Linked DNA regions of Magnetospirillum sp. XM-1. The protein of the gene in region 1 interacts with the protein of each later gene in a pairwise test. Links are inferred from orthologs where the notes say so. Each region holds a gene or a part of one and is shown in the gene's direction. Other genes may lie near its edges.

The links. The genes of interacting proteins can lie anywhere in the genome.
Region 2: the proteins of XM1_RS14575 (region 1) and murG interact in binary tests that used the Escherichia coli proteins (3 or more experiments, as listed by UniProt). The link is inferred for Magnetospirillum sp. XM-1 from one-to-one orthologs.

The regions. Positions count from the first base shown.
Region 1 is NZ_LN997848.1:3,149,360-3,154,705, reverse strand. Bases 2,350-5,292 are described here. They hold XM1_RS14575 (RNA methyltransferase), read left to right. Parts: upstream 2,350-3,393; coding sequence 3,394-4,191; downstream 4,192-5,292. Other genes in these bases: ppk2 (polyphosphate kinase 2), read left to right, coding at 4,679-5,292; XM1_RS14570 (peptidylprolyl isomerase), read left to right, coding at 4,228-4,548; XM1_RS14580 (pseudouridine synthase), read right to left, coding at 2,763-3,359; rocD (ornithine--oxo-acid transaminase), read left to right, coding at 2,350-2,824. In the rest of the region: XM1_RS14595 (OmpA family protein), read left to right, coding at 1-349; XM1_RS14590 (arginase), read left to right, coding at 765-1,631; more of rocD, read left to right, coding at 1,628-2,349; more of ppk2, read left to right, coding at 5,293-5,346.
Region 2 is NZ_LN997848.1:1,478,962-1,482,874, reverse strand. Bases 914-3,913 are described here. They hold murG (undecaprenyldiphospho-muramoylpentapeptide beta-N-acetylglucosaminyltransferase), read left to right. Parts: upstream 914-1,855; coding sequence 1,856-2,971; downstream 2,972-3,913. Other genes in these bases: murC (UDP-N-acetylmuramate--L-alanine ligase), read left to right, coding at 2,975-3,913; ftsW (putative lipid II flippase FtsW), read left to right, coding at 914-1,859. Outside these bases: murD (UDP-N-acetylmuramoyl-L-alanine--D-glutamate ligase), read left to right, coding at 1-732; more of ftsW, read left to right, coding at 729-913. UniProt on the Escherichia coli protein: Cell wall formation. Catalyzes the transfer of a GlcNAc subunit on undecaprenyl-pyrophosphoryl-MurNAc-pentapeptide (lipid intermediate I) to form undecaprenyl-pyrophosphoryl-MurNAc-(pentapeptide)GlcNAc (lipid intermediate II).

The DNA.
Region 1 (5,346 bases):
GCTGCGCAAGCTGGGCATCGCCGCGCGGGTCGAAGTCGTCGGCCAGGGTGTGGTCAAGGGTGGCAAGAAGGGGTCCAAGGACGCCGCCGCCCGTCGTGTGGAGATCAGCTGGGAGCCGGCTTCTCCGGCCAAGACCTCCGCCGCCTCCCCCGTCCCGTCCGACACCGTCAAGAGCCAGGCTGACCGCCAGGATCTGGGCGCCACCGGCATCGCCGGCGCCGCTCCGGCCACGGGTGCGGCCGAAGCGGTATCCTACGCCGGATTTGCGCCGGCGGCCTCTGGGTCGCCCCTGATCGCGGATTGGGCCGCGACCAATGAGGCGACCGGGCCTCCGGCCACTCTTTCCTAGATATACGCGGCGATCTGAGCCCGCCGGCGGCGAAGCGCCTCCGCGTCCTCTGCCTTGGCCTTGGCCTGAGTGGAAGCGGGTTGCGTCTCGGCGGTCTTGCTGCTTTTCATGATGGTTCCGTCCTTGGGGTGGAAGGCCGATCGCCTTCGAGTCCGGATACTGAGCGTCGATCGTGGCGGCAAACGGGACGGAATCTGGGCATTTTCAAGGCAGCCTTTCCAAAGCGGCCCGATCCCCCTCACATGATTCAATACAGAACCGCGATGATATCTCATCGTGGTTCTGCTAGGCCCAAGGGGCCGCGCGCCTTTTGGCGCGGGAGCCAAGCCGCCACGGGCGGCGCCCGGCGCCTGAGGGCGATGCGGTGAGCGGTATCGATCATCGCATCTTGGCAAGAGAGAGCCAGGAGGGCGTCATGAATCGTCGCTGCACGATCATCGCCGTCGGAATTGGAGAAGGCGCCCGCGACCCGGGATGCGCCAAGGGGCCGGAAATACTGAAAAAATCTGGCGTCTTCGACCGTCTGGCAGCCCGCTCGCCGGGGCTTTGCTGGCAGGAGGTGCCAGTTTCGGCCTCGGCCGCCGCCTCGCCCGCCACGGTGGTTGCCCGGGCCTGCGACGCCCTGGCCCAAGCCGTGGCCGCAGTCAGGAGCGAGGGCCGCTTCCCCATCGTCATCGGCGGCGACCATTCCATCGCCATGGGCACCTGGAGCGGGCTCAGCCGGGCGCTTGCCCCGCCGGGCCGCTTCGATCTCCTGTGGATCGACGCCCACATGGATTGCCACGATCCCTCCACCAGCCCGTCGGGAGCGCTGCACGGCATGCCGTTGGCCTGCCTGTTGGGGCGCTGCCACCCGCAACTGGCCGGCGTGGCCTGCCCCGCCCCGCCGCTCAAGCCCGGCGACGTCACCCTGGTGGGCGTGCGCAGCTTCGAGCGGGAAGAGGATTCCTTCGCCCACCAATCGGGCCTGCGGGTGATCCGCATGGAGGAGGTCACGGCCAAGGGCCTTGCCGCAATCCTGCCCCGGCCCACTGGGCCGTTCGGCATCACGCTCGACCTGGACGCCATCGATCCTGGGGACGCCCCGGCGGTGGGCTCGCCCGTGCCGGGCGGCATTGCGGCCTCCGAACTGCTGGAATCCTTGCGGCCGCTGCTGGCCTCGCCCCATTGCCTCGCGCTGGAAATCGCCGAATACAGCCCGCCCCACGACGTGGCGGACAAGACCGCCATCCTGATGGAAACCATTCTGGCCATGGCGGCGCAACCGGGAGAACCGCCATGACCGCCACCATCGCCCTCGAGGATACATGGTGCGCCCACAACTACCATCCGCTGCCGGTGGTGCTGGTCCGGGGCGAAGGCGCCCTGGTCTGGGACGAGAACGGGCAACGCTACATCGACATGATGGGAGCCTATTCCGCCGTCAGCCATGGCCATAGCCATCCCCGGCTGGTCCGGGCGCTGACCGAGCAGGCGGGCAAGCTGGCGGTGATTTCGCGGGCCTTCCACACCGCGCCGCTGGGCCCCTTCGCCGAGTTGGCCTGCACGTTGACCGGCATGGACCGGGCGCTGCCCATGAACACCGGGGCCGAGGCGGTGGAGACGGCGCTGAAAGCGGCGCGCAAATGGGCCTATACGGTGAAGGGCGTGCCGGAAGGCCAAGCCCGCATCATCGCGGCGAAGGGCAATTTCCACGGCCGGACCATCGCCATCATCGGCATGTCCACGGTGGAGCAGTACCGCGACAGCTTCGGCCCCTTCCCCGGCGGCTTCGACCTGATCCCCTTCGGCGACGCCGACGCCCTGGAAAAGGCCATAACGCGGGACACCGCCGCCTTCCTGGTGGAGCCCATCCAGGGCGAAGGCGGCATCATCGTGCCGCCCGAGGGCTATCTCGCCCGCTGCCGCCAGATCTGCGACCGCCGCCGGGTGCTGCTGATCGCCGACGAGATCCAGACCGGGCTGGGCCGCACCGGCCGCCTGCTGGCCTGCGAGCATGAAGGCGTCAAACCCGACGCGGTGACGCTCGGCAAGGCGCTGGGCGGCGGCATGCTGCCGGTGTCGCTGCTGCTGGGCAAGGCGGAACTGATGGACGTGTTCCGGCCCGGTGACCACGGTTCCACGTTCGGCGGCAATCCCCTAGCCGCGGCGGTGGGGCGGGAAGCCTTGCAGGTGCTGCTGGACGAAGGACTGATCGAGCGCGCCGCCGAGCTTGGGCCCTGGCTGATGGAGCGCCTGCGCGCCCTGGACAGCCCGCTGATCAAGGACATCCGGGGGCGCGGCCTGTTCATCGGCATCGAGTTCGACGCCGACCGCATCCAGGCCCGCGAGGTCTGCGACCGGCTGGCGGCCAGGGGCATCCTCACCAAGGACACCCACCGCAACACCATCCGCTTCGCGCCGCCCCTGGTGATCAGCCGCGAGCTTTTGGACGAGGCCGTGTGGAGCCTGGGCGCGGTGCTGGCGGAGGCTTGATTTCGCGCCATTCCCCTGGCGCCAGCCCATCCAGCGTCCACTCGCCCACCGCCCAGCGGATCAGGCGCAGGGTGGGAAAGCCGATGGCAGCGGTCATGCGGCGGACTTGGCGGTTGCGCCCCTCGCGGATGGTCAGCTCGATCCACGCGGTGGGAATGGCGGCGCGGTAGCGGATGGGCGGATCGCGCGGCCACAGGTTGTCCGGCTCGACCATGGCCCGCGCCTCGGCCGGCAGGGTCGGCCCGTCGTTGAGCACCACGCCCCGGCGCAGCTTGTCCAGATCGGCCTCGGAGGGAATGCCCTCCACCTGCGCCCAGTAGGTCTTGGCCAGCTTGTGCTTGGGCTCGCTGATGCGCGCCGCCAGCGTCCCGGAATCGGTCAGCACCAGCAATCCTTCCGAATCCCGGTCAAGGCGTCCGGCGGCATAGACGCCCGGCACGTCGATGTAATCCTTGAGCGTCGCCCTCCCCCCCTCCCGGTCGGTGAACTGGGTCAGCACGTCATAAGGCTTGTTGAAGACGATCAGCCGAGTCACAACACCCGTTCCACTCTTCCCGAAAGGCCCAGCAATGGCACGAGCGCCGTTTCCGCACAAGAAGCAGCCGCCGAGGCGTCCCGATCCCATCAGCCCGGAAGCCGAGAAGGTGGCGGGGCTGCCGGCGGTCAAAGCGCTGTTCGCCCATGATCCGGGCCGGGTCGAACGGCTGTTCTATGACGAGCGCATGAAGGACGCGGCGGCCGAGATGTGCAAGGCCATGGCGGCGGCGCGCAAGCCCTACCGCCTGGCGCCCACCGAGGAACTGACCAAGATCCTCGGCTCGCCGCTGCACGGCGGCATCATCGCGGTGACCCGGCCGAAGGCCCTCCGCCTCTTCGACCCCGCCGAGGCACATGTGTGGGCCAAGGAGGGCAAGCCGCTGCTGGTTCTGGACGGCGTCGGCAATCCCCACAACCTGGGGGCCATCGCCCGGACCATGGCCTTCTTCGGCCTGGAGCGCCTGGTGATCTCCGACCATCCCGGCCAGGCCGGACCGTCCGAGGCGGCGCTGCGCGTCTCCGAGGGCGGGCTGGAATGGGTGGAGGTGATTCGCACCCGGAATTTCGTTGCGGCCCTGAAACGGCTTAGAGATTCCCACCGCATCGTCGGCACCGCCCTCGGCTCGGGCAAGCCGGTGGCCGAGGTGCTGAACCGTCCGGGCAAGCCGGTGGCGCTGATCCTCGGCAATGAGGAGGACGGCCTTCCTCCCGCCACGCTGGCGGCCTGCGACGACATCGTCACCCTGCCCGGCTCGGGCCGTATCCAGTCGCTCAACGTGGCCGCCACCGCCGCCATCCTGATCCATGAACTGGCGAAGCCGCGCCGTTGATACTACATTACCGTCTTCCCTATATCGGAGAGTTCAATGTCTTCCACCGTCCGCGCCTCCCACATCCTGCTGATGTACAAGGGCTCGTCCCGTTCCCAGGCCACCCGCTCCAAGGACGAGGCCCTGGCCGAGATCAACAACATCAAGGACGAGATCGCCCAGGGCGCTGATTTCGGCCAGATGGCGCGGCAGTATTCCGACTGTCCCTCGGGCGAGGACGGCGGCGATCTGGGCGAGTTCCCCAAGGGCGCCATGGTGCCGGAATTCGAGGTGGCCGCTTTCGCGCTGAAGTCGGGCGAGGTGTCCGATGTGGTGGAGACCCCGTTCGGCTTCCACCTGATCCAGCGTACCGACTGATCCCGTTCATTGCGGTCCCGCGTCGGCCATGGCCCGCGCCCCTAAGACCGCCCCTTCGGGAAAACCGTGGCCTGACAACCGTAAAGGGCTTAGGATTTTCCGAGGATGGGCTATTTCACGGGGAGAAGACATGGCCGACGATGGGAACGATATCAAAGCCGAGAGCGTAACGGTCGCGGTCGCCGCCACGGAGCCCGCCGCACACCCGGCCCGCCCGGCCCGCAAGAAGCCGGCGGCGGCCAAGCCGCTCAGCCCGGCCGCCCAGGCCAGGCATGATCTGGCGGAAATGCGCCACGATCCCGAAGCGGTACGCCACGCCTTCGAGACCGGCGAATATCCCTACAAGAGCCGCCTGGGCCGCGCCGAATACGAGACCAAGAAGGCTGCGCTCCAGGCCGAACTGCTGAAGGTCCAGCTTTGGGCCCGCGACACCGGGCAGAAATTCGTTCTGCTGTTCGAAGGCCGCGACGCCGCCGGCAAGGGCGGCACCATCAAGCGCTTCATGGAGCACCTGAACCCGCGCGCCGCCCGGGTGGTCGCGCTGGAAAAGCCCAGCGAGGTCGAGCGCGGCCAGTGGTTCTTCCAGCGCTATATCCAGCACCTGCCCACCTCGGGCGAAATGGTGTTCTTCGACCGCTCCTGGTACAACCGGGCCGGCGTCGAGCGGGTGATGGGCTTTTGCACCCCGGCCGAATACCTGGAATTCATGCGCCAGACGCCCGAGGTGGAGCGCATGCTGGTCCGTTCCGGCATCAAGCTCTACAAGTACTGGTTCTCGGTGACCCAGGACGAGCAGCT
Region 2 (3,913 bases), 1.7 Mb from region 1 along the record:
GGCGCCGCCGTGATCGGCGTGGACGACGGCCCCTGCCGTTCCATCGCCGCCGAGTTGTCCCGCTTAGGAACCCGGGTGCTGAAGGTCTCGGTGGAGCAGGTGCTGCCCGAGGGCTACTCCGCCCCCGACGGCGTGCTACACGAGCATGGCAAGCCGGTCTGCGACCTGAAGGACATCGAAAGTCTGCCCGGCCGCCACAACTGGCAGAACGCCTGCGCCGTGTTTGCCGCCGCCCGCGCCGAAGGCCTTTCGCCTAAGCAGATCGCCGCCGCGCTGGCCACCTATCCCGGCCTCGGCCACCGCCAGGAACTGGTGGGCAGCGACCACGGCATCAACTGGATCAACGATTCCAAGGCCACCAACGCCGACGCGGTGGAAAAGGCCCTGGTCTGCTACGACCACGTCTATTGGATTCTCGGCGGCCAGGCCAAGGAAGGCGGCATCGCCTCGCTGGAGAAGCATTTCGGCCGCGTCGAGCACGCCTTCCTGATCGGCGAGGCCACCGAAACCTTCGCCGCCACCCTGGAGGGCAAGGTCCGCTTCACCCGCTGCGGCACGCTGGAGAACGCCGTGGCCGCCGCCCGCAACCTCGCGGTGTCCGATTCCATCGACGGCGCGGTGGTGCTGCTGTCGCCGGCCTGCGCCTCGTGGGACCAGTTCAAGTCGTTCGAGCACCGGGGCGACACCTTCCGCGAGCTGGTCCAGGCCTTCACCGAAGGGGGGGATGCATGAGCGTCACCTTCGGGCGCACCGATACCTCCGTCCTGGGCCGCTGGTGGTGGACCGTCGACCGCTGGACCATCGCGGCGCTGTTCCTGCTGGTCGCCGTGGGCGCCATCCTCACCATGGCCGCCAGCCCGGCGGTGGCCGAGCGCATCGGGGCGCAAAGCTTCCACTTCGTGCGCCGCCAGTTCGTCTTCCTGGCGCCGGCCATCGTCATCATGCTGGGCGTATCGCTGTTGAGCCCGAAGCAGGTGCGGCGCATGGCGGTGATCGGCCTGTTGGGCTCCATCGTCCTGCTGGCGCTGGTGCCGGTGCTGGGCGGCGAGATCAAGGGCGCCAAGCGCTGGCTCAACATCGCCGGCATCTCGATCCAGCCCTCCGAATTCGTCAAGCCCATGTTCGCCGTGGTCTCGGCCTGGATGTTCGCCTCGGCCCGCCTGGATCCCGCCTTCCCCGGCAGGGTGATCGCCACCGCCCTGTTCGTCGTGGTGGCCGGATTGCTGGTCACCCAGCCCGACGTGGGCCAGACCGCCATCCTGACCGCCATCTGGGGCACCCAGTTCTTCCTGGCCGGCCTGCCGCTGATCCTGGTGATCGGCATGGGACTGGCCGCACCCATCGGCATCGTCGGCGCCTATTACATCTTCCCCCACGTCCAGGCCCGCTTCGATAAGTTCCTCGACCCCTCGGGCAGCGGCGCCTATCAGGTCACCACGGCGCTCAACGCCTTCAAGAACGGCGGATTGTTCGGCCGCGGCCCCGGCGAGGGCCGGGTCAAGCTGGTTCTGCCCGACGCCCACACCGACTTCATCCTGGCGGTGGGCGGCGAGGAGTTCGGCGTGGTGCTGTGCCTGTTCGTGGTGATGCTGTTCGGCTTCATCGTGCTGCGCGGCTTCGCCCGCATCCACAAGGACGACAACCTGTTCGTGGTGCTGGCCACCGCCGGCCTCTTGGTCCAGTTCGGGCTGCAGGCCATCGTCAACATGGCGTCCACGCTGCGCATGATGCCGGCCAAGGGCATGACGCTGCCGTTCATCTCCTATGGCGGCTCGTCCATGGTGGCCCTGGCGCTCGGCATGGGCATGGTGCTGGCGCTGACCCGGACCCGCTACGGCAGGGAGGGCATGGAGGCATGAGCGCCAACAAGCCCCTCATCGCCCTTGCCGCCGGCGGCACCGGCGGCCACGTCTTCCCGGCGGAAGCCCTGGCCAGCGTGCTGCTGGATCGCGGCTACCGGCTGGCGCTGATCACCGACAAGCGCGGCGCGGCCTATGGCGGCACGCTGGGCAAGCTCGAAACCTTCCGCATCTCGGCCGGCGGCATCGCCGGGCGCGGCAAGCTGTCGGCGCTGCGTTCCGCCCTGGAGCTGGGCATCGGCATCATCCAGGCCCGTTCCATCCTGAAGCGCATCCGCCCGGCCGCCGTGATCGGCTTCGGCGGCTACGCCTCGGTGCCGGGCATGGCGGCCGCGTCGCTGGCCGGCATTCCCACCGCCATCCACGAGCAGAACGCCGTGCTGGGCCGCGCCAACCGGCTGCTGGCCGCCCGCGTGCGCCGCATCGCCACCTCGTTCGCCGAGGTCAGCCACGTGGATGCCAAGCTGGTTCCCAAGCTGGTCCACACCGGCATGCCGGTGCGCGCCGCCATCCTGGCCAGCCGCGAGGCCGCCTATCCCGAGATCGGCGCCACCGGGCCCATCGAGCTGCTGGTGCTGGGCGGCAGCCAGGGGGCGCGCATCCTGTCCGAGGTGGTGCCCGCCGCCCTGTCCCGCCTGCCCGAATCCTTGCGCGGGCGCATCCGCATCGCCCAGCAATGCCGCCCCGAGGACTTGGACGGCGTGCGCCGGGCCTATGGCGGCACCGGCATCGACGCCACCCTGGAAAGCTTCTTCGCCGACGTGCCCGAGCGTCTGGCCCGCGCCCATCTGGTCATCGCAAGGGCCGGGGCCTCCACCGTGGCCGAGCTGACCACCCTGGGCCGTCCGGCCATCCTGGTGCCCTATCCCTTCGCCATCGACGACCACCAGACCGCCAACGCCCATGCCGCCGAGGATTCGGGCGGGGCCTGGCTGATGCAGCAGGATTCCTTCACCGCCGACACCCTGGCGTCGCGCCTGGAATCCCTGTTCACCCAGCCGGAAACCCTGGTGCGTACCGCGCAATGCGCCCGCAATTCCGGCCGCCCCAATGCGGCGCAAGCCCTGGCCGACCTGGTGGTCGGGCTGATCCCCAATGAGAGTGGAGCCTGACCCATGCGCACCATGTCGCTGAACATCGGCACCATCCACTTCGTCGGCATCGGCGGCATCGGCATGTCGGGCATCGCCGAGATCCTGCACAACCTGGGCTATTCGGTGCAGGGCACCGACATCGCCGACAACTACAACGTCGAGCGCCTGCGCAAGATGGGCATCCGCGTCCATATCGGCCACGCGGCCGAGGCCCTGGGCGACGCCCGCGTGGTGGTGGTGTCGTCGGCGGTCAAGGCCGACAACCCCGAGGTCCAGGCCGCCCGCGCCAAGCTGGTCCCCGTGGTGCGCCGCGCCGAGATGCTGGCCGAGCTGATGCGCCTCAAATCCGCCATCGCCATCGGCGGCACCCACGGCAAGACCACCACCACCTCGCTGATCGCCGCCTTGCTCGACGCCGCCCGGCTGGACCCCACGGTGATCAACGGCGGCATCATCAACGCCTACGGCACCAATGCCCGCCTCGGCGCCAGCGAGTGGATGGTGGTCGAGGCCGACGAGAGCGACGGCTCCTTCATCAAGCTGCCGTCCACCGCCGTGGTGGTGACCAACATCGATCCCGAGCACATGGACCATTACGGCACGGTGGACAGGCTGCACGAGGCCTTCCGCACCTTCGTCGAGAACATCCCGTTCTACGGCTTCGCCGCCATGTGCATCGACCACCCCGAGGTCCAGGCCCTGGTCGCCCGCGTGCCCGACCGCAAGCTGGTGACCTACGGCTTCAACCACCAGGCCCTGGTCCGCGTCGAGAAGCTGGCCATGGACATCACGGGGGCGCGCTACGACGTGGTCATCACCGACCGCGTCACCGGCGCCACCCGGACCATCGCCGACATCCACCTGCCCATGTACGGCGAGCACAACGTGCTGAACTCGCTGGCCGCCATCGCCGTGGCCAACGAGCTGGGCCTGGCCAACGACGTGGTCAAGAAGGCGCTC